Regions from separate parts of the Herbaspirillum sp. GW821-FHT09A12 genome, predicted to be linked through region 3. Evidence: predicted binding sites of a transcription regulator. Region 3 holds the regulator's gene; each other region holds the start of a gene.
The links. The regulator FliA, encoded in region 3, starts transcription of late flagellar genes. The targets are predictions, from matches to a motif close to CTAAAGTTTNNNNNNNNNNNGCCGNTA.
Positions count from the first base shown of each region.

Region 1: a site for FliA is predicted at 4,691-4,717, ahead of AC07N6_RS15930 (DUF5610 domain-containing protein). Genes of this name have one in related genera too.
Region 2: a site for FliA is predicted at 3,789-3,815, ahead of AC07N6_RS21970 (DUF4088 family protein). Genes of this name have one in related genera too.
Region 4: a site for FliA is predicted at 3,525-3,551, ahead of motA (flagellar motor stator protein MotA). Genes of this name have one in related genera too.

Region 1 covers NZ_JBWKPR010000007.1:65,368-70,889, reverse strand. The annotation lists gene AC07N6_RS15950 (type IV pilus secretin PilQ) at 1-265, shown strand, start outside; gene aroKB (bifunctional shikimate kinase/3-dehydroquinate synthase AroKB) at 380-2,170, shown strand; gene AC07N6_RS15940 (deoxyguanosinetriphosphate triphosphohydrolase) at 2,172-3,329, shown strand; gene AC07N6_RS15935 (ABC transporter substrate-binding protein) at 3,458-4,570, shown strand; gene AC07N6_RS15930 (DUF5610 domain-containing protein) at 4,777-5,496, shown strand.
Region 2 covers NZ_JBWKPR010000015.1:11,284-16,805, forward strand. The annotation lists gene araD1 (AraD1 family protein) at 1-653, opposite strand, end outside; gene AC07N6_RS21960 (LysR family transcriptional regulator) at 901-1,875, shown strand; gene AC07N6_RS21965 (DUF3047 domain-containing protein) at 2,127-2,888, shown strand; gene AC07N6_RS21970 (DUF4088 family protein) at 2,961-3,680, opposite strand; gene AC07N6_RS21975 (DUF695 domain-containing protein) at 3,896-4,417, opposite strand; gene AC07N6_RS21980 (DUF1304 domain-containing protein) at 4,434-4,787, opposite strand; gene AC07N6_RS21985 (hypothetical protein) at 5,082-5,522, shown strand, end outside.
Region 3 covers NZ_JBWKPR010000002.1:1,004,091-1,009,612, reverse strand. The annotation lists gene flhF (flagellar biosynthesis GTPase FlhF) at 1-87, shown strand, start outside; gene AC07N6_RS09665 (MinD/ParA family ATP-binding protein) at 122-922, shown strand; gene AC07N6_RS09660 (RNA polymerase sigma factor FliA) at 928-1,662, shown strand; gene AC07N6_RS09655 (flagella synthesis protein FlgN) at 1,769-2,230, opposite strand; gene flgM (flagellar biosynthesis anti-sigma factor FlgM) at 2,256-2,561, opposite strand; gene flgA (flagellar basal body P-ring formation chaperone FlgA) at 2,726-3,454, opposite strand; gene flgB (flagellar basal body rod protein FlgB) at 3,665-4,093, shown strand; gene flgC (flagellar basal body rod protein FlgC) at 4,100-4,504, shown strand; gene AC07N6_RS09630 (flagellar hook assembly protein FlgD) at 4,516-5,241, shown strand; gene flgE (flagellar hook protein FlgE) at 5,268-5,522, shown strand, end outside.
Region 4 covers NZ_JBWKPR010000008.1:104,319-109,840, reverse strand. The annotation lists gene cheA (chemotaxis protein CheA) at 1-308, opposite strand, end outside; gene AC07N6_RS17060 (response regulator) at 358-723, opposite strand; gene AC07N6_RS17055 (chemotaxis protein) at 964-1,518, opposite strand; gene motB (flagellar motor protein MotB) at 1,556-2,485, opposite strand; gene motA (flagellar motor stator protein MotA) at 2,550-3,410, opposite strand; gene AC07N6_RS17040 (class I SAM-dependent methyltransferase) at 3,595-4,404, opposite strand; gene flhC (flagellar transcriptional regulator FlhC) at 4,473-5,069, opposite strand; gene flhD (flagellar transcriptional regulator FlhD) at 5,230-5,522, opposite strand, start outside.

The DNA of each region.
Region 1 (5,522 bases), on a different contig from region 3:
GGACAGCCGCGGCACCGCCACCCCCGGCGGCCTGGCGATCAACACTAAGCATGTGAAGACCCAGGTCGAGGTGGAAGATGGCGGTACCGTGGTGATCGGCGGCATTTACACCCAGACCGAACACCAGCGCGAAGCCAAGGTGCCGCTGCTGGGCGACATCCCGGTGCTGGGCCGCCTGTTCAAGCACAGCGCCCGGGTGCAGGACAAGACCGAGCTGCTGATCTTCCTGACGCCGCGCGTGGTGGCGGCGCAGCACCGCCATTGATGCGCATTTTTCCCCGGCGGGCGGCCAAGGACGGTAAAATCGGCGTTTTGGCCGAAAAACCGCGCAACGGCAATACCGCCGCCGCTTTCCGGCCTGCTGCGCAGAATTTTCGATATGACAGGAAGCATCTTTCTTGTCGGCCTGATGGGAGCCGGCAAGACCACCATAGGCCGCGCCCTGGCCAAGAAGCTGAACAAGCGCTTCGTCGATTCGGACCACGAAATCGAAGCGCGCACCGGCGCATCGATCCCGGTCATCTTCGAGATCGAGGGCGAAGAGAGCTTCCGCCGTCGCGAAGCCGAAGTCATCCGTGACCTCTGCGCGCAATCCGATATCGTGCTGGCCACCGGCGGCGGCGCCGTCCTGCGCGCCGAAAACCGCGAGAACCTCAAGCGCGGCGGCACCGTGATCTACCTGCGCGCCAGCATCAGCCAGATTCTCCAGCGCACCGGCCGCGACAAGAACCGCCCGCTGCTGCAGACCGCCGACCCGCGCCGCAAGCTGGAAGAACTGTCCCGCCAGCGCGAGCCGCTGTACCGCGAAGTGGCGGATTTCGTCGTCGAAACCAACCGCCCCAATGTGCAGTTCCTGGTGCAGACCATCATGAGCCACCTGGAGCTTTCGCCCAAGCAGGCCGAGGCGGATGCCTTCGCCGGCGGCGCCGTGACCATCGAACGCGCCAGCGCGACGCTGGTCGCAAGTGAAGGCCACGTTGTCTTTGCCGCCTCCGCCACCTCCTCGACCACCACCTTCACCGGCGCCGCCAGCGCCGGCCACCACCAGAACACACGCAGCATGAGCCAAGCCGATACCCCCGCCGCCCCGATCACCCTCGAAGTCGACCTGGGCGAACGCAGCTATCCCATCCTCATCGGCCGCGGCCTGCTGGATGACCCGTCCCTGCTGCCGCAGTTCGTCAAGGGCAAGCGCGCCGCCATCGTCACCAACGACAAGGTCGGCCCGTTGTATCTGGAAAAGGTCAGTTCCGCCCTGCGCGCGGCCGGCAAGCAGGTCACCGAGATCGTGCTGCCCGACGGCGAAGGCGAGAAGAACTGGGCCAGCCTGATGAAGATCTTCGACGTGCTGCTGGCCGAGAAATGCGACCGCAAGACCACCCTGATCGCCTTGGGCGGCGGCGTGATCGGCGACCTGACCGGCTTCGCCGCGGCCTCCTACATGCGCGGCGTGCCGTTCGTGCAGGTGCCGACCACGCTGCTGTCGCAGGTGGACTCGTCGGTGGGCGGCAAGACCGGCATCAACCACCCGCTGGGCAAGAACATGATCGGCGCGTTCTACCAGCCGCAAGCGGTGATCGCCGACACCGCCACGCTGCACACGCTCCCCGCCCGCGAACTGGCCGCCGGCATCGCCGAGGTGATCAAGCACGGCGCCATCATCGACGCCCCCTTCTTCGACTGGATCGAGGCCAACATGGCCAGGCTGGTGGCCAAGGACGATGCCGCACTGGCCTACGCCATCCGGCGCTCCTGCGAGATCAAGGCCGACGTGGTACGCCAGGACGAACGCGAAGGCGGCCTGCGCGCCATCCTCAACTTCGGCCACACCTTCGGCCACGCCATCGAAAACGGCCTGGGCTACGGCCAATGGCTGCACGGCGAAGCGGTCGGCTGCGGCATGGTGATGGCGGCCGACCTGTCGCACCGCCTGGGCTACATCGACGCCGCCGCGCGCGAACGCATCCGCGCCGTGACGGCCGCCGCCGGCCTGCCGACGGTAGCGCCAAACCTGGGCGAGCAGCGCTGGCTGGAGCTGATGGAAGTCGACAAGAAAAACGAGGGCGGCCAGATCAAGTTCATCCTGGTCAAGCCGCTGGGCAGCCCGCTGATTACCAACGCGCCGCAGGAGTTGCTGATGCAAACCCTGGCGGCCTGCACCGGAGAGTGACATGAGTTTCGAAGCGCCGCCCCACCTGGCCCCCTACGCCGCCAATTCGGCAAATTCAAGGGGCCGGCGCTTCGATGAAACCCCTCCCGGTTCGCGCAGCCAATTCCAGCGCGACCGCGACCGCATCGTCCACTCCACCGCCTTTCGCCGCCTCGAATACAAGACCCAGGTCTTCGTCAACCACGAGGGCGACCTGTTCCGCACGCGCCTGACCCACAGCATCGAAGTGGCGCAGATCGCGCGCTCCTGCGCACGCAATCTCACACTCAACGAAGACCTGGTGGAAGCGATCTCGCTGGCCCACGACCTCGGCCACACGCCCTTCGGCCATGCCGGCCAGGATGAGCTCAACGATTGCATGAAGGAATACGGCGGCTTCGAACACAACCTGCAAAGCCTGCGCGTGGTAGATGAGCTGGAACAGCACTACGCCGCCTTCGACGGCCTGAACCTGACCTTCGAGACGCGCGAGGGCATCCTCAAGCACTGCTCGCTGCACAACGCGAAACAATTGGGCGACATCGGCCAGCGCTTCATCGACAAGAAGCAGCCTTCGCTGGAGGCGCAACTGGCCAACCTGGCCGACGAGATCGCCTACAACAACCACGACATCGACGACGGCCTGCGCTCCGGCCTGCTGGGCATGGCGCAGATGTGCGAGGTGGATTTCTTCGCGCGCCACCTGCGCGAAGTGGAGCAGGCCTACCCCGGCATTACCGGCCGCCGCGTGATCCACGAGACGGTGCGCCGCATGATCAACGCGCTCATCGTCGACCTGATCGACACCTCGCAGGCGCGCATCGCCGACGCGGCGCCGCGCGACATCGAGGACGTGCGCAACGCGCCGCGGCTGATCGCCTTTTCCGACGCCATGGCGGCCGAGGCCGCGATCCTGAAAAAATTCCTGCGCGAGAAGCTCTACCGCCACTACCAGGTCAACCGCATGACCGCCAAGGCGCGCCGCATCATCAGCGAGATGTTCCAGGCCTTCATCGGCCAGCCCAACCTGCTGCCGCCGGCCTACCAGGTCAAGGAGATCGCCGACGAGGCGCAGCGCCTGCACCGGCAGGCGCGCCAGGTGGCCGATTACATCGCCGGCATGACCGACCGCTACGCGATACGTGAACACCGGCGCCTGTTCCTGATGGAAGAGACATAATAAATAAAAAAAATACGAGATTTACTCTCTATTTTCATCACTGCGGCTGATGGCCGTTGCCCTCCTGTGCGGCGTTGCTAACATCAAAGATTCCAGGTAACTGCGCCCACAAGGAGATCCTCATGCGAATGCCTGCGCTATTGCTGATTGGCGTGCTGGCTCTTGCGTGCAGCCCGGTCGCCGGCGCCGGCAACGGCGACGACATCGTCATCGGCCAGTCCGCCGACCTGAGTGGCCAACATGCCCACATCACCCGGCAGTTCCTCACCGGCGCCAATGCCTACTTCGCGCAGGTCAACGGCAACGGCGGCATCCATGGGCGCCAGATCAGGCTGGTCACAATGGATGACCGGAGCGATCACGTCACGGCAGTCCAAAACACGCGGCAGCTGCTGCAAGACGACAAGGCGCTGGCGCTGTTCGGTTATGTCGGCTGGCAAACCAGCAGCGCCGTGCTTTCCATCGTCAATGAAAACGGCGCCCCATTTTTCGCGCCGCTCACCGGCGCCAGCATCGTCTACAACGCGCTCAATCGCCATGTATTCACTATCCGCGCCAGTTACGCCGACGAATACACCTACCTGTTCTCGCATTTTTCCAGGATCGGGCTGAAACGCCTGGCCATCTTTACCGACCATCCCAGCGTGCCAAGCGGCGCCCTCGTGCAAACCATGATCGACGCCGCCGGGGCCGAGCTGGTGGCGTCCGTCAGCGCGGTCGGCCCGGGCATGGATGAAATGGCCGACCACCTCCTGCGCGCACGGCCGGACATCATCCTGGTCATGAGCAGTTCGCCGGCGCTCAATGTTCCCTTGATCGAGATCTTGCGCGCCAAGGGCTATCGCGGTTATTTCTACGCTGCGTCACTCGTCTACAGCACCCTGGACAACGCCCAGCGCCAGACGATGGCCGGGATGGTGGTCTCGCAGGCCATGCCCTTCCCATGGAAGAAAACCGTCCCCATCGTGCGCCAATACCAGCAGGCGATGCGCCAGGCCCGCGTCAGCGAGTTCGGCTATCTGGAACTGGAAGGATTCATCGCCGCCAAGGTGCTGGCCGAAGGCATCAGGCGCGCCGGCCCCGCCCCGACGCGGGACAAGCTGATTGCCGCCCTGAAAAGCATCAATGAAGAGAACTACGACGGCCTCGGATACCGGATCAATTTTTCCGAATCCAACCATCATGGCTCCAGCTATGTCGACCTCACCACCGTCACCAGGGCAGGCACTTTCGCCCATTAGGGCGCCAATCGCCGGCTTGCGGGACAAATCGAAGACATTGTTAAAATCAGGCAACATCAGACAAAACGATACGTACTGTCTCGATTCAACATTAAAATCATTAAAAGTTGTTTTTCAAACCTTCAGATTCCGCTGCGGATGCCGTAAGTTGAAGAAGGACTGCCGTCCCCCTTTTTTTGAGCGCGGTCCTTGCACAGGAGACCGTTATGTCCATCAGCACTACCGCCAGCAGCGTCGACACCAAGCCCTTGCTGCCCGCCAGCGCCACTTCCGCCGATTCGGCCAACCAGCCGGCCACCGCCTCATCCAACGACAAGATCGCCGACGCGCAACAGGCCAACCTGCTGACCGAATCCGGCGCCCGTGCCCAGCTCAACGTTTCCATCCTGCAAGCTTCGCTGGAAGTGTCGATCAATTCGCAGAACGATCCGCTGGCGCTGGTCTACAAAAGCGCCATCGAAAACATCAACGACGTGCTGCGCCCCGAGATGGGCGACAACGCCATCCAGAACGCCATGTCGCAAGACAACTCTCCCGAAGGCACGGCGGGCCGCATCGTCTCGTTCATCACCAACATGTTCGAACTGTACAAGCAGCACAACCCGAACAAGGACGACGCCGCCAATATCGACGACTACATGGCCCTGATCTTCAAGGGCGTCGACCAGGGCTTCAAGGAAGCGCGCGGCATTCTCGACAGCCTGAGCGTGCTCAATGGCGACATTGCCAGCAACATCGACAAGACCTATGACCTGGTGCAAAAATCGCTGGCCGACTTCATCGCCAAGGTCAAGGGCGAAAAGCAGGACGGCGACGATACCGACGCCGACAATGGCGACAACAGCGCAGGCACCGTAGAGGCCAGCCAGACGACGGTAAGCATATCGGTCTCGGTGACCCAGACGCGCATCAGCACCACCGCCTGATCGTTGATCGGCAAGGCAATAAAAAA
Region 2 (5,522 bases), on a different contig from region 3:
GGCCCGAAGGAGCAATGGCGCAGTTTCGAATGCGCCTGGTACAGGTAATTCCTGCGCTCCATCACGTGATCGGAAAATTCATTGCCGATGGCAAATCCCAGGCGCCGCGGGCAGCCTTCGTCGTCGATCACGTACAGGCCGACCAGCTCGGGCTCCTCACCGGCATCCAGCGCAAAGTCGGGGCTGGGGAAGGGATGGCCGGGGGCGACCACGATGTCGCCGTCGCCCTTGTAAAACCACTCCGACTGCACGCCGACCCGGCCCTTGCCCGGGCGGCCGCCTTCCAGGCCCCATTCGAACATGCGCATGATGTCGGTCTTGGCCATGTCTTCGCCGTCGATCGTGCGGTGCATCTTGTCACGCGTGGAGGCGCTGCTCAGGTGCGTGACGCCGGCGCCGGAGACCAGGCAATGGGCCGGGTCTTCATGGTCCAGCGGCGCCAGGATGCGTCGCTCTTGCAGGATGGCGGCGTAGTCTTCCTGCCGGTTCCCATTGAGCAGCTGGGCCTGGCGTTCCAGGCCATTGCCGTTGCGCACGGCCAGCAACGCCAGCTCGCGCATGGTGGCGACCTGCGACAGCGCCTGGATAGTCGTCCCGTTGACGATACCGACACGGCGCGCACCTTCGCGATCCGAAAATTGAATCAGCCTCACCTTGTCTCCGATGGTCATTCTTGTTGCTTGAACAGCGCGATTCCCATGTCGTATCCCGTTACGCTGCAGTGCACGATAGGCGCCAGGGCAATCGGATGTCAGTGATTCGCACTTGGCGGGAATTTCTGCTCCGCCAGATCAATTTCGCAAAAGTCTCCTGCTTTTTTCACGCATCGCTTTGGCTGGACGATAGATGCGCTAGCATTGTGGTTTTTCGCAGCACCGAATATAAGAGGCTTACAAAACGATGTCTAATGAGCTTAATTCATCGGGTGATAACCAACTCAAGACGGCCGGGGGGGAATTGCCCTCGGTCGGTTCCATTGTCAGCCGCCTGCGTTTCCGGCAGGTCGCCTTGCTGACGGCGCTCGATGAGCAGGGCTCGCTGCACAAGGCGGCCGAAGTGATGCACATGACGCAGCCGGCTGCCACCAAGGCCTTGCATGAAATGGAAGATGCCCTGGGCGTCACCCTGTTCGACCGCTCGCCGCGCGGCATCGAGGCCACCGAACTGGGGCGCTGCGTGATCCGCTATGCGCGCCTGATCCAAAGCGACGTCGCCAACCTGCGCGACGAACTGCAGAACATGATCAGCGGCCGCGGCGGCCGCCTGTCCATCGGCACCATCATGGGCGCGGCGCCCTTCGTCACGCGCGCGCTGTCGCGCCTGCGCGAGATCCAGCCGGACGTTTCCATCGAAATCACCGAAGACACCAGCGCGCGCCAGTTGCTGTTGCTCGACCAGGGACGCATCGACCTGATGATCGGGCGCTCCTCGGTCAGTTCCCAGCCGAACCTGTACAACTATGAAATGCTGCGCGGCGAGCCCATGTGCATCGTCAGCGGCATCGATCATCCGCTGGCCACCGCGCACAAGGTGCGCTTGCAGGAGCTGTCGGACGCCTCCTGGATTTTGTATTCGAGCAATATGCCCATGCGCATCTGGATCGAGCACGAGTTCAAGCTGGATGGCCTGAAAGTCCCGGGCAATGTGATCGAGACGGCATCGCCCTTCGTCACGGTGACCTTGCTGGCGCAGTCCAGCATGGTGGCCGTCATGCCGCTGGACATCGCCCATTTCTTCGCCGCCAAGCAGATGCTGTGCATCTTGCCGGTCGGGCTGAAAACCCGGATCGAACATTACGGCATCGTCACGCGAAAAAATACGACCTTGTCTTCGTTATCGAAGATGTTCATCCAGATCTTGCGCCAGCAGAATTGAGGATGCTGTCGGGCCGGGCACGGCTTCGCGTATGATGTGGTGCGATTTCCCCCCTGCCTGTTCACCGCGCCCGCACGACGAGGGCCGTGGGTGTCACGCAGTTTCCGTTATTGCGGCCGACTAGGCCGGCTCTTCTGGTTGTTTCCATGACATTGCGTTGCTTGCGGTTCTGGCTTTCCCCGGCTGTTGGGCGGCTTCTTCCAGGCTTGCGCCCTTTTCCCCGTTTTCGCCATCCGTGGCGGATCGCGGCATTGACCATCGCCGCACTGGCGCTGGCAGGCTGCGCCGGGCAAAAGCAGGCGCCGTTGTCGCCTGAGGCGGCGGCCAAGCAGGCGCGGCTGGACCGGGCCCTGGCGCTGTTCTCCGCCAATGCGCCGGGAGGACTGCCGGCGGAATGGGAGCCGCTGGCGTTGGCGCGCAGGAAGAAGAGTACCGACTACCAGTTGGTCGAAGATGCCGGCCGCACGGTGCTGCGCGCCTATGCCGACAAGGCATCGTCCGGACTGCGCCACCAGGTCAATATCGACATCGACAAGAAACCCTGGCTGTCATGGAACTGGAAGACCGCGGCCCTGATCCCCAGCGCCGACAATACCCAGCGCGAGACCGAGGATTCGCCGGTGCGCATCGTGCTGGCGTTCGATGGCGACCACGACAAGCTGTCGCTGATGGACACCATCCTGTTCGACACGGCCAAGCTGCTGACCGGCCATGAGCTGCCCTATGCCACGCTGATGTACATCTGGGAAAACAAGGCGCCCGTGGGCAGCGTGATCGCCAATACCCGTACCGGGCGCATCCAGATGCTGGTGGTCGAAAGCGGCACGGTCAATGTCGGGCAATGGGTGGAATACAAGCGCAATGTGGCGGAGGACTACGAGAAGGCGTTCGGCGAAAAGCCGGGACGGCTGATTGGCGTGGGCGTGCTCACCGATACCGATAACACCGGGCAAAAGGTGGAAGCCTGGTATGGCGACATCAGGCTGATGCGCGAGGTTGACGCCGGCTCGTGAGCAGGCTCCAGGCAAACCAGGCCTGCCGGACGTGCGCCGGCAGGCCTGGTTTGTCTTCATTGCATTATTCCATCACACGCCGCGCCACCATGCGGCGACATGGCCCCAGAATCCCTTCGGCCCTTCGGTGAATAGCCAGGGCTTCTGCGCCTTCAGACGCTCGATCATCTCCTGCTCCGCCTTTTCCGATACATTGCCGTAGGCGCGTCCCAGCCGCAGCAGGCTGCGCAGCGCGCCCAGCTTTTCGCGCGCCACCGCGCCGGAGGCATGTTCGATGGCGATGTGCGTCTCGCGCAGTTCCTGCACCAATGCGTGCGCCAGTTGCGAAGCCGGGGTTTTCAGCTTTTCCTGCACCACGGTGATGCTGGTCACCGAATTCTTGATTTGCGCGGCCAGGATATCGATCTGCGATTCGTCGCCCTTGGCTTGCTTGACGATGGACGCGGCCCAGGCCTTGGAGGCGGCCAGCAGGTCGTCCGTGCTCCAGTCATGGCGTACCGCGATGTAAAAGCCGTAGTTCGACGCCTGCGAGATCAGGATCTCCACCACATCAGGGAAATCCTTGTCCAGCGCGCGCTTGGCCCAGGCGTACTGGCCCGAGAGCATCAGGTGCTGTACGCCGTCCTCGGTCAGGAAATGGGGGTTTTCCGAGACCTTGGCCAGCAAGAAACCGTCGAATGTCGGGGAAACGAAGCCCGAATCGACTTTCGTCGACAGCCGGACAAAGTTCTTGTAATCGCGTTGCAGCGATTCGTATGCCTCATCCTTGAGGTTGAGTTTGATCTGTTTCATTGCCCTTCCCCGAGCGTGTTTGATGTTGTCGCGCCGGCATCGCAGGCTGCCGGCCGGTAGTTGTCATTGCTTCACGTCCTGTGCGAAGCGGCAACCGTGAACAATGATTATCGGCCAAATCGAAGGAAAACTTTATGTTGGGAAATTCCCGTTCGCTTTCCGGGCACGCCACCCGCCTGGCGCCGTCCGGCGGCGTCCTGTTGCGAGAGGCCCCCTCAATAGGGCCGCAGGCCGTAACGGCGGCGCGTATCTTCGTTGGGGAACAGGACATCCCGGTAGCTCGACCAGGCGGCGTCGGCCTTGATCTCGGTATGTATTTCGCAGCCCGGGCAAAGCTTGGCATAGACCGCCGCGGCGGTTTCCCCGAGACCGTTGGGATCGATCACATAAATATAGTTGAGTTGTTCCAGGTTATGGATGACGGTGCCGGCATAAATGCTGCGCGTCTTGCGGCCGATGGCCGCCACCAGCGCTTCCGAGATGGCGTTGAGCCGGCCGGCGTCGCCCGGCTCGGGCAAGCCGTCCGGGCGGCTCGAACGGTAACCCACGCCGGTGACGATTACATACGGATAGCCGGAAACCGGCGCCACCCTGCGCAACCCCATGTCCAGCCGGACGCTGTCGGGTTTGCCGTCGCGCTCGGAGAGATAGCTCCACCATTCGGCGTTGTCGGCAGTCTGCGCGCGTAGTGCGCCGGCGGCGAGCAGTGCCAGCATGGCCATCGCGAGTTTGTTCATCGGGGCGCCTGGCCAGTCATCGCGCGGCCAGCAGGGCGAGCAAGGCCAGCAGGGCCGGCAAGGCCTGGACATACAGGATGGAGCGTTTCGCAGTGAGCCCGCCGTAGATGCCGGCGACCAGTACGCAGGTGACGAAAAACAACTGCACCGGACGTTCGCCCGCGGCGACTCCCCACAACAGGCCGGCGGCCAGGAAGCCGTTGTACAGGCCCTGGTTGGCGGCCAGCACCCGCGAAGCCTCGGCGGCTTGTTGCGACTGGCCGAACGTCTTCAGGCCGATGGGTTTGGTCCACAGGAACATCTCCAGCACCAGGATCCAGACATGCTCGATGGCGATCAGGATGAGCAGGGCAGTGGCGAGCGTTTGCAAGGGGTTCTCCTTTTTTCGTGATGGGGGCTGTTGCGATCATGCCCGAAAGCGCCAGCCTCGCCAATGTTGATGCCTTGCCGGCACGGCTGTCGCATCGCCGCCACCCCCGGCTTGGCAGAGTTGCGCCGTTGCGGATAGAATGCGGCCACGGGCGCGGCAGGGCGCCCATTCCCGCGAAAGCCGATGCACCTGCCGTCTGCGGAAGTACCTCTTGGAACCTGCTCAGGTTCTTGAACACAGACGTTGAACCTTGATAGTCGTGGCGGGAGACGACGCTTGAAAGGAACAAACGTAATGTGGTCTACCCAATTTCCCCACGCCATAAATATCGCCGAACCCGGTTTCGGCAACAGCCTCGCCAACGGCGATTTCCTGCGCCGCTATGCCAAGCGGCTGCTGCGCGCGGTACATTCCGAGCGCAGCAGCGAGGCATTGCCCGTCCTGCGCCGCATTGTCGCCATGCAGGTGACGCCGGAAATTTCCGTGGCCGAACTCCACCCCTTGCGCCGCAGCCTGCAACTCAAGCACGTGCTGCATACGCTGGCGCGCGAAGTCGGTTTTGCCAGCTGGGAGCTGTGCGCGCGCCAGGTCGACGCACGGCCGCCTGCGCTGCTGGACCGCTATCGTTTTGAACTTGGCATGTTCCGCGATTTCGAGACCAACTGGTTCCCCGACATGGCTGCCGCGCAAGGCTGGCAGCGCGAACATGGCGGTTACCTGATCGCCTACGGCACA
Region 3 (5,522 bases):
TTCCAGGAGGGCGAGTTGCCGGTGGTGGTGGGTCCGACCGCACTTTCCATGAATGACAAAGGCTTGCGCGAGGTGACCTTTGGCTAGTTACGACATCGACCAGGCGGCAGGACTGCGCCGGATGCTGGAGCGTCCGGTGCCGCGCCTGTTTACCTTTTTGTCGGTACTGGGCGAGGAAGAGAAGAGCGCGATGCTGATCAACCTGGCGGCATCGCTGAGCCAGGCCAACCATCAGGTGCTGCTGGTTGACGGCGGTGTCGCATCGTCGGGCTTGCTGACCCGTATCGGCCTGCGCCACGACGTGGCCACGTTGCAGGAAGTGGCCCACATGGAGCGGCCGTTGCATGAGGCGGTGCGCCTGCTTCCGGAGGGTTTCTCGATGGCCCGCATTGCGCGCCGCGCGGTGCCCGCGGCCGGCCATCCGCAAGCGGGCCGGCTGCTCGCGATCTTCGATACCCTGATTGAGCAGGCTGAAATTACGCTGGTCAACGGCGTATTGGCGGAGGACGATTCGTTCCCGGTCTCGACCATGGAAATGGGGGAGATCGTCATCCAGCTTTCCACCAGCGCATCGTCGATCAAGGCCGCCTACGTGCTCTTGAAGAACTTGACCGACAGGATCGGGCGCCGTCCGTTCAGCCTCATCGTCAACGATGCGAGCGAAGCGGAAGCGCAGACCGTCTATGCCAACATGGCGCAGGCGGCCAGCCGTTACCTGGCGGCACAATTGAATTTCCTCGGATCGATTCCGGCTGACGATCATATCCGGCGCGCCTGCGGGCAAGGCAGGGCGGTGATGGACGTGTTTCCGTTCGCGGGCGCGTCGATCGCCTTCCATCGCCTGGCCAAGCAGCTGGCAGGGCAGGATGCGGCAAAAAGCGCTTACGGCATGGCAACCGACGGTGCAAGTCTCGGAGTGTGACGTGCATGTATAACGTCAAGGGAAAAACAGGCAAGAACGATTTGCTGGAGCTGCATGCGCCGCTGGTCAAGAAGCTGGCGCATCAGCTCAAGGCGAAGTTGCCCCCTAGCGTCGAGGTGGACGACCTGATCCAGGCCGGCATGATAGGCCTGCTGGACGCAGTCAACCGTTATGAGGAAACGCACGGGGCGCAGTTCGAGACCTACGCCGTGCAGCGCATCCGCGGCGCCATGCTGGACGAGTTGCGCAGCAGCGACTGGTTGCCGCGCAGCATTCGCCAGAACGCGCGCAAGGTGGAAGATGCGATGCAGGCGCTGCTGCAGAAGCTGGGGCGCCAGCCGCAAGAGAACGAGGTGGCGCAGCACATGAAGCTCAGCCTGGCCGAATATCAGGCCATGCTCACCGACTGCGGCGGTCACCAGCTGATCTACTATGAAGACTTCCACGATGACGACAGCGGCCATGAGCATTTCCTCGACCGCTACCAATCGGCCGACACCGACAATCCGCTGCAGAACCTGATCAACGGCGGCTTTCGCGAGGCCGTGGTCGACTCGATCCGGGCCTTGCCGGAGCGCGAGCAAATCCTGATGGGCTTGTATTACGAGCAGGAGATGAACCTCAAGGAAATTGGCGCCGTCATGGGCGTGTCCGAATCGCGCGTATGCCAGTTGCATAGCCAGGCGATATCGCGCATGCGTTCCTATTTGCGCGAGCATGCCTGGTCCGGGGTGGCCTGAGCGCTGGCGCGGCAATACAGGAAAAACGAAAAGCCCGGCTGTGCCGGGCTTTCTCATATGGTTTGCGCCGATTCTCGATTCTCAGTCGGGGCGCCCGCGATCGGTTTCACACCACGCCAAGGCGGCGACCGACCGATTTGATGCTGCTTTGGCCGTCCGGGCCATAGAAGTTGCCGGCATTGGATTTGCCTTGCAGGATGGTCAACGCGCTTTGGTTGATCGACAGTTTCTTGCCGATCAGGATGCCGTTGACGCGGTTCAGTTCCTTGGCGTCTTGCGCTAGGTCGAACAGGGCCGCCCAGACTTCCTTGTCGTCATCCGCACCTTGTTCATTCATCCATTGCTGCATGCCGCTTTCATCGTCGGCATAGCCGAGGCTGGCCAGGACCTGGTGGCGGTGGCCGGCCAAGGTGGTCATTTCGGCAACGATGGCGGCTTTTTCGCCGATGAGGTCGGTCATGCCTTCGGACGCGGTCTCGGAGAGCAATGCTTGCTCCTGGCGCAGTTTTTCAACCAGCCGGGCCAGCGCCGTTTTTTCCTGTGTCAGACTTTGTGCCGGGTTGTTCATTGTTTGATGAGCGTGCAGAGTCGGATTAAGCCTTGCGTGCGTTGATCAGTGTCTGGACGGTATCGAACAGGCCGCTGGCGACTTTATCCGGGTCGACCTGGAAAGTGCCGTTGGCGATGGCCGCCTTGATTTCCGCGATCTTCTTCGCATCGAAGCTGCCGCCGCTGCCGTTGGCCTTGGTTTCCAGCGACTGGTAGGTGGCCGACAGGCGCACGCTGTCCGACGCGGCGGCCGTCGAGGCTGCGCTGTCGCCGGTTGGCACGCCCGACCGCGGCTGGGCCTGCTCGGTAGTGCGTCCGGCGGTGGATTTCAGGGCGTCATTAACATTCACGGCAGTATTCCTTGTAGGGTGAGGGTGCTTCGCACCGCCTGTCGCTTAGATTATCGGCTATTTATCCGCAAACTTTAACAGCTGGCGCCGCAATTTGAGCCCTGTCGCCATTTTTCTTTGCATTCGTCCCGGGCGGATTCCCGGGGGAAATGAATTGCCCTGTATTAATAGTTGATTTCCAGAATCCCGCCCGCCTTGGCAATGCCGCTGACAACTTGTCCGGCCGCTGTCCGCGCCTGCGCCATTTGCCCCTCGGAGGCGTTGGTCAGGGCGCGCGCCTCGGTTGAAATCTGGAAGCCGGGGCCATTGGAAACGACGCGTACCGGCTGGCCCTGTTGCACCACGCGCTGGTTGCGCACGGCGTCCATGCGCAAGGGGGTGCCGGCGCGCACCGACATGGAGATGACCCGTCCCACCGCCTGGGACTCGTCGGTGATGATGCCGTTAGGCAATCCCGACAAATCGCCGCGCATGCGCGTGACGTCGGCGGCGCTGATGGTTTGCCCCTGCACCAGCGGTACGGCTGCCACCAGGTAATCCGAAACCACCCGGACGTTGGCCCGCACATAAACGGTCCACGGGGCGGGCGCCACGCACTTGATGCCGATGGTGGTCCGGCCCCACAGGCGCGCGCCATTCGGCATGAAGGCCTGCGGCTCGATGCAGGCGGTCAGGTTGAGGCGGGGGTCCACCGGATCGACGTCGACGGTGACGCTGCCAGGCAATCCGGAGGTCTGCATCTTGAGGAATTGCTCGGCTGTCTGTTGCAAGGCCGGCAAGTCCTGGCGCTGGGGAATATTCGGGTCCGCTTGGGCGAACGCGCCTTGGAGGCCGCATGCCAGCAGGGCGAGGGCGGCCACGGCATGGCGCAATACGCGGAAAGGCTGTTTCATTTTTTGCAACTCGCCCCGGACGGGGCATTGGCGAATCTTGGCAGCAATGTTACTTCGCGCGCGTGAGGTCAAAAGCAGGAACAAGGGAGGCTTTTCTCTGCTTATCGCCCATTAAACTTCCGGGGGCAACCGTATGATCGAGCTTATGTAATTCCATCATCGGCGCAGTCCGCGATAACTTGAGCGGCGCCGGTATTCCAGGAGGGCCTGATGGTCTCAAAGCTCGACGACTTTTTCCGCTTCAACGAACTGGCGCTGAACCTGCGGGCCCAGCGCCAGCAGGTGCTGGCCTCCAATATCGCCAACGCGGATACCCCGAACTACAAGGCGCGCGACGTCAACTTCGCCGATGCGCTCAAGAACGCCCTGGACAATAAATCGACCGCCTTGCCTCCGTTGCAGATGGCGCGCACCGCCGCCGCGCACGTCGCCGGCGAGGCGGCGGCTTCGGGCGAGGGCAGCATCGGCGGTTCGCCGCTGCTGTACCGCACCGTGACCCAGGGCAGCGTCGACGGCAATACCGTCGACATGGACGTCGAGCGCAATGAGTTCGTCGACAACGGCATTCGTTACGAAGCCGGCGTCACTGCAGTCAACGGCCAGATCAAGGCCATGATTAACGCCATCCAACCGGGTTGATAAGCCATGTCCCTTTCTAATATCTTCAATGTGGCCGGCTCGGCCATGAGCGCGCAGTCGCAGCGCCTGAACGCCGTGGCCAGCAATATCGCCAACGCCGACAGCGCCACCAGCCCGGACGGCACGCCTTACAAAGCCAAGCAGGTGGTGTTCCAGGCGATTCCGGTCGGCGGCGTCAAGGACAGCGGCGTGAAGGTGGCCGCCGTGGTCGAAGACCAGGCGCCGCCCAAGCTGGTCTACGATCCCAAGCACCCGATGGCCGACGCCAACGGTTACGTGGCGATGCCCAATGTCAATCCGGTCGAGGAAATGGTCAACATGATCTCCGCCTCGCGCTCTTACCAGACCAACGTGGAAACGATGAATACCGCCAAGTCCATGCTGGTTAAAACCCTCACCATCGGCCAATAGGACTCTAGCCCATGACCACCGTATCTTCCGACCTGCTGACGTCCATGAACGGCACGAGCAGCACGAGCTCATCCAGCAGCTCGAGCAGCCTCAACGACAATAGCTCCGATGCGATCCAGAATCGCTTCCTGACGCTCCTGATCGCGCAGATGAAGAACCAGGATCCCAGCAACCCGATGGACAACTCGCAGCTGACCACGCAAATGGCGCAACTGTCGACCGTCTCGGGCATCAGCCAGCTCAATACCACGCTGTCGACCCTGATGGGCAACCTGAACTCCTCGCAGGCGCTGCAGTCGGCCAACATGATCGGCCACAGCGTGCTGGCGCCGGGCAACAGCATCCAGTTGACCTCGGACACCACCAAGGCCGAAGACGGCACCGAAACCACGTCGCAAAAAGCGGTGTTCGGCGTGCAGCTGGATTCGACGGCGTCTTCGGTCACCGTCACTGTCAAGGATTCCAGCGGCGCCGTGGTGCGCACGATGGATCTGGGAACGCAGGCCGCCGGCACCATGCCGGTGATCTGGGATGGCACCAATGACGCCGGCGGCAAGGCCGCGGACGGCAACTACACCTTTACCGTGACCGCCGCCAGCAACGGCGTCGGCGTGAATGCGACCGCGCTCGCATTCGGCACCGTTGCCAGCGTCACCACGGCCGCCGATGGCAGCATCAAGCTCAACGTCTCGAACATCGGCACCATCAAGCCGACCGACGTCGTGCAAATTCTTTAATCGTCATTACCGACAGGGAGCAACAAATGGGTTTTCAACAAGGTCTGAGCGGGATCAACGGCGCAGCAAAGAGCCTGGATGTCATCGGTAATAACGTGGCCAACGCCAGCACGGTCGGCTTCAAGCAGGCGCAGGCGCAGTTCGCCGACATGTACGCCAACTCGATGAACCGTTCCGGCAATTCGCCGGTGGGCATCGGCGTGACGGTGGCCAATGTGGCCCAGGCATTCACTCAGGGCAACATCACTTCGACCAACAATCCGTTGGATATCGCCATCAAC
Region 4 (5,522 bases), on a different contig from region 3:
TCCAGCATGGACTTGAGCACGTCCTTGGCGGCCAGGAAGGCATCCACATGCTCGCCGGTCAGGGCCATCTGGCCCTGGCGGATACGGTCCAGGAGCGACTCCAATACGTGCGTGACCTCGGCGATATCGGTCAAGCCAAAGGTCGACGAACCGCCTTTAATGGAATGGGCGGCACGGAAAATCGCGTTCAGATCTTCCGGATCCGGCGACGCGACATTGACGGCCAACAAAAGCTTTTCCATTTCGGCGAGACCTTCTTCGGCCTCGTCGAAAAACACCTGGAAAAACTGGCTCATATCAATGCTCATGCCTGGGCTCCGTCACGAATGCGGTACGTGTTGTTCTTATTCTGAAAATTCAGCCGATCACTTTCTTGACGACCTCGGTCAAGCGCTGCGGGTCGAACGGCTTGACCAGCCAGCCATTGGCGCCGGCGGCCTTGCCCTTGGACTTCATCTCATCGCTGAACTCGGTGGTCAGCATCAGGATGGGGATGCGCTGGTAGCTGGTCAGTTCGCGCAAGGAACGAATCAGCGTCAGGCCATCCATGCGCGGCATGTTCTGGTCGGTCAGCACCAGGTCAAAGGTCTGCGCCTTGGCCTTTTCCAGCGCATCCACGCCATCGACCGCCTCGGTGACGCTGTAACCCGCAGCCTTCAGACTGAATACCACCATCTGGCGCAGAGATCCGGAATCGTCTACTGCGAGAATCGTTTTGGACATTGTTACTCCCTGTTTCTTCAATTACGGACATCAATCGCGATATCGGATTATGCCGCACCATTGCCACCAACCGCACTGCCGCCGGCGCCCCAAGATGACCTAGTTCAACCTTGCCGCACTCCCGCGGCACTCCCGCTGCAAGCCATGCGGACCGGCCCCGGAGGCCGCTAACCCAATACCGCTGCCGGCGTTGCGCTTGCCATCGGCATGTTGCCAGGGCCCCAGCCCCTGTTCATGGTCTTAAAACAACTCGATATCGCCGCTTTCCATTCGGGTCTGCCGCACGGCCTTCCACAGCCCGTGTTCCAGCATGGTCAACCGTTCTTCCATGGAGTTCACGGTATTGGCCAGCAGGTTCTCCAGCTCCTGATCCGTCTGCCCCTGTTCCGGCAAGATCTCGAAACTGTTGGCGCTCAATACGCCCAATGCCTCCCGCAGGCCGATCACGCGCCGCACGATACGCTCCAGCAATTGGCTGGTCATATCCTGGAATTGCAGCCCCGTTACCGCGGCATTCACATGCTGGCTCACCGCATTCTGCGTTTCCTTGAGCTTCTCGATGCTCTCCGCGTTGAGCGTCTCGCCGCCATTCATCAGGCCTTCGAGGATCTGCTGCTGCGCCTGTACCGAACGGTGCAGGTCCATGAAGCTCCCGCCCAGCTTGCCGATGGCTTCGCCCAGCAGAATGTTGGTCTGGACCAGATCCGACTCCACTTCCGTCAATTGGCGGCTGCCTCCGCTGGCTGTGTCGAGCAGCAGGCGTTTCAACTCCTGCAGCATTGTCTGTGTCGGCATTTCCGGCCCTCTTCCCCGTGGTCAGTTAAACATCCCGTCAATTCTTGGCAGGGCCGATCAAGCCTTCCTGTACGTCATCGTCGGTGGAGACGTTGAGCGAACCGCTGTCTTTCTCCACCAGTTCTTCTGCTTTCTTGTTCATCACGATGATACTGATGCGACGGTTGATGGGGTTAAACGGATCTTCCTTGTCCAGCAGCACCGCGGAAGACAGCCCCACCACGCGCAGCACCTTGGATTCATCCATGCCGCCCAGGATCAGTTCGCGCCGCGAAGCATTGGCGCGGTCGGCCGACAGCTCCCAGTTGCTGTATCCCTTCTCGCCGCTGGAATAGGGCGTGGCATCGGTGTGGCCGGACAAGCTGATCTTGTTGGGCACGTCGTTGAGCGTCTTGCCGATCTCGTGCAGGATCTCCCTGGTGTAAGGCTGCAACTGGGCGCTGGCCAAAGCAAACATCGGACGGTTCTTTTCGTCAACGATCTGGATGCGCAGGCCTTCGGACGTGATATCGATCAACAGCTGGTTCTTGAACTGCTTCAGGGTCGGATTGGAATCGATCGCCTTTTCGATGCGCTGCTTGAGCTGCTCCAGGCGGACGCGCTCGGCGCGCTCCAGCTCCTGCTGCGCCTCTTTCAAGGTCTGGCGGCGCGTGACGACGTCGTTCTCGCCCTTGCGCAACTGGCCGTCCTGGCGGGTCAGGTCCTTGCCGCCGCCGGGCAAAACGGTATTGGCGTCGCCGCTGCCGGAGCCGCCGGCCATGGCCACCTTGAGCGGGGTCTTGAAGTATTCGGCGATACCGTTGAGATCGCCCTTGGCGGTCGAACCCAGCAGCCACATCAGCAGGAAGAACGCCATCATCGCAGTCACGAAGTCGGCGTATGCGATCTTCCAGGCGCCGCCATGGTGGCCGCCGCCGCCCTTCTTGATCCGTTTTACGATAATGGGACGCAGCCCTTCGTCGGCCATGTCTCTACTCCTGCTGGGTGCTGATGGTTGCTGTCAAAATCGATGGTCGCCGGTTCGGTTCGCCTTACTTGCTGCGGGCCTGCTTCACGTGCTCTTCCAGCTCGAGGAAGGTCGGGCGTTCGGTCGAGAACAGGACCTTGCGGCCGAATTCGATCGAAAGCGCCGGCGCATACCCGTTCAGGCTGGCCAGCAAGGTGACCTTGACGCATTGGTAGATCTTGGTCGATTCATGCAGCTTTTGTTCCAGCAGGCTCGCCAACGGCCCCACGAAACCGTAGGCCAGCAAAATGCCGAGGAAGGTGCCGACCAGCGCGTGCGCAATCAGCATGCCCAGCTCGGAAGGGGGAATACCCACCGATTCCATGGTGTGCACCACCCCCATCACCGCCGCCACGATACCGAAGGCCGGCATGCCGTCGCCCAGCTTGGCGATGCAATGCACCGGGATTTCGCCTTCGTGGTGGTGCGTTTCGATTTCGTTGTCCATCAGGTTTTCGATCTGGAACGCATCCATGTTGCCCGACACCATCAGGCGCAGGTAGTCGGTCATGAATTCGATCAGGTGATGGTCGGCCAGTACGCCCGGGTACTTGCTGAAGATCGGGCTGTTTTCAGGCTCTTCGATGTCGCCTTCGATCGACATCAGGCCTTCCTTGCGCGACTTGGTCAGGATTTCGAACAGCAGCGCCATCAACTCCATGTACAGCGCCTTGGTGTACTTCGACCCTTTCAGGACAGTCGGCAACGCCTTCAGCGTGGCCTTGATGGCCTTGGCGTTGTTGCCGACCAGGAACGCGCCGCCGGCCGCACCGCCGATCATGAGCAGTTCGACCGGTTGAAACAGCGCCCCCAAGTGGCCGCCAGCAAGGGCAAATCCGCCGAAGACGGACGCCATGACCACGACATATCCAATGATGACTAACAAGTGCCTACTCCCGTCCCGGTGGCGTTGAGTGTATTTTCACGTTCGTCAGATTACATGTATTCCATTCAAGCAAATGGGGGAATACATATCCGAAAAACGTCCTTCCTTTTCGATTTACGGCTGAAAACCGGGAAACTTAATACGTTCCGTCTCGCCTTATTTTCAACGCCGACTCACCCTCCGCTTACCGCGCGGCCGACGATATGCGCCATCCATGCAGCGCGGGCCCGCCCCCATCCGGTTGCACCACGATGTCCGGCGGCGCCCCCGGGATATGGAATTCGTAACTGAGCAACAAGGATCCCGGGCGCATTTCCGCCGACGCCTTCTGCCACAGCGCGACCATGGCGGCCGGCGACAGATAGGCGAACACGACGTCGTAGTCGGCAAAATCGAGCAGCAGGTAGTCGCCCCTGACAAAACGGCAACGGTTTCCCGCCCATGCGGCGCGCACCCGGCTGACCAGCCACGGCAAAGGGGCGATCTCGATGCCGCTGAACTCGCTGTCCGGCCGCCGCCGCGAGAGATTGAGCACGGCGCCGCCCAGGCCGCTGCCGATATCCATGAAGCGGATCGGGCGTCCGGCCGGCAGCAGCTCGGCCACCGCATTCCACGCAGGAAGGCCGGAGGGATAGAACGGCACCTGGCTGCGAAAGGTCGACCAGAACAACACCAGCATGAACAGGAAGATGGCCAGGAACAGCCAGGAAGGAAGATGCAGGTGCGCCACGCCCTGCGCGGCCGCGGGAAACACCAGCAGGATGAACCACCACCAGGCCGCCATGCGCCGCAGCCGCGCCAGCAATGCGGCAATCAGGCCATGCAGCAGCGATGTCTGGACAGGGGAAAACGGGGCCAGGCCGAGGCGCTGGGCCAGCACGTCCAGCACATTGGCGCCGACCAGGCCAATGCAAAAGAGGAACAGCGCTTGGACAGCCGGAGCCTGCAGCAAAGGCTTGCGACGAACTTCGGGATCATTCCGGTCTGCTGGCATCTATGCGAACGGCCTCATCCGGGGTACGCGTACTGCCGTTTGCCAGGTTTGCCAGATAAGGCAAGCACTCAGGCCACAGCTGCCAGCGGCGCCGATGCCGCAACCGGCAACAGCACCGGCTCGATCAGCGCAATCACGGCGTCCTTGGCCTTCTTGGTCTTGCCGGCGCGCGAAGGCATGTGGCATAGACCGCACAGGTAATCCTGGTGCAGATCCAGGCGATGCACCACGAAATGGCCGCTGCACTTGCAGCAGGGAGTGGTCATCAGCATCTTGCTTTCGAAAAAGCGCACCAGCGTCCAGGCGCGGGTCAGCGACAGCACCGGCTCGCCCGAATCGGTTTGGCCGACCTGCTCCAGATAGAGCTTGTAGGCCTTCATGACCGCCTCGATACCCGCAATGCGCGCATGCTCAACCAGGTATTTATGGATGTTGATGAAGAGGGAGGAATGGATATTGGGCTGCCAGGTAATGAACCAGTCGGTGGAAAACGGCAGCATGCCCTTGGGCGGCGAAACGCCTTTCAGTTCCTTGTACAGCTTCAGCAAGCGCTCGCGCGAGAGTGAAGTTTCGGACTCCAGCAACTGGAGCCTTGCCCCCAGATTGATCAGCTCTATGGCCAACTGAATTTCCTGCGCCTCCGTGACAACGCTTTTCTTAGCCATGCTACCCCCCGATGATTTCGTATCGACTCTGCCTTGCCATCCGCCTGTAAGCAAGACATCAGACTGCAAACTTCCAAGACCAACTTATGTCCTGCTCAACGTCTTCCCCTCCGGTGCGTTGACTGCATGCAGCCGCACCGGCTCTTCTTGTCTTGTTGTTTTACGAAATTTGTTCGCTGGGCTGACAAGCCATCAGAATGGCCGCATGCGACTGGGCCAGGCTTTTATCCTTGTTGTAGTTCGTCAGCATGCCGAGAATGGCGCTGTCGTCGAAACGAAAACGCGTCAGCATCATGTTTGTGGCGGCCAACTTCATGATCTGGGCATTGCTCAAGCCTTCGATCAGATCGGCGATTTCCGCGCTGATGCCGAGCCGGAAAATCGCCGTCGGCTTATCGGAACGAACCATCTGCTGTGCCAACATGAGATAGCTCAGGTTGGCGTCGCGAATCT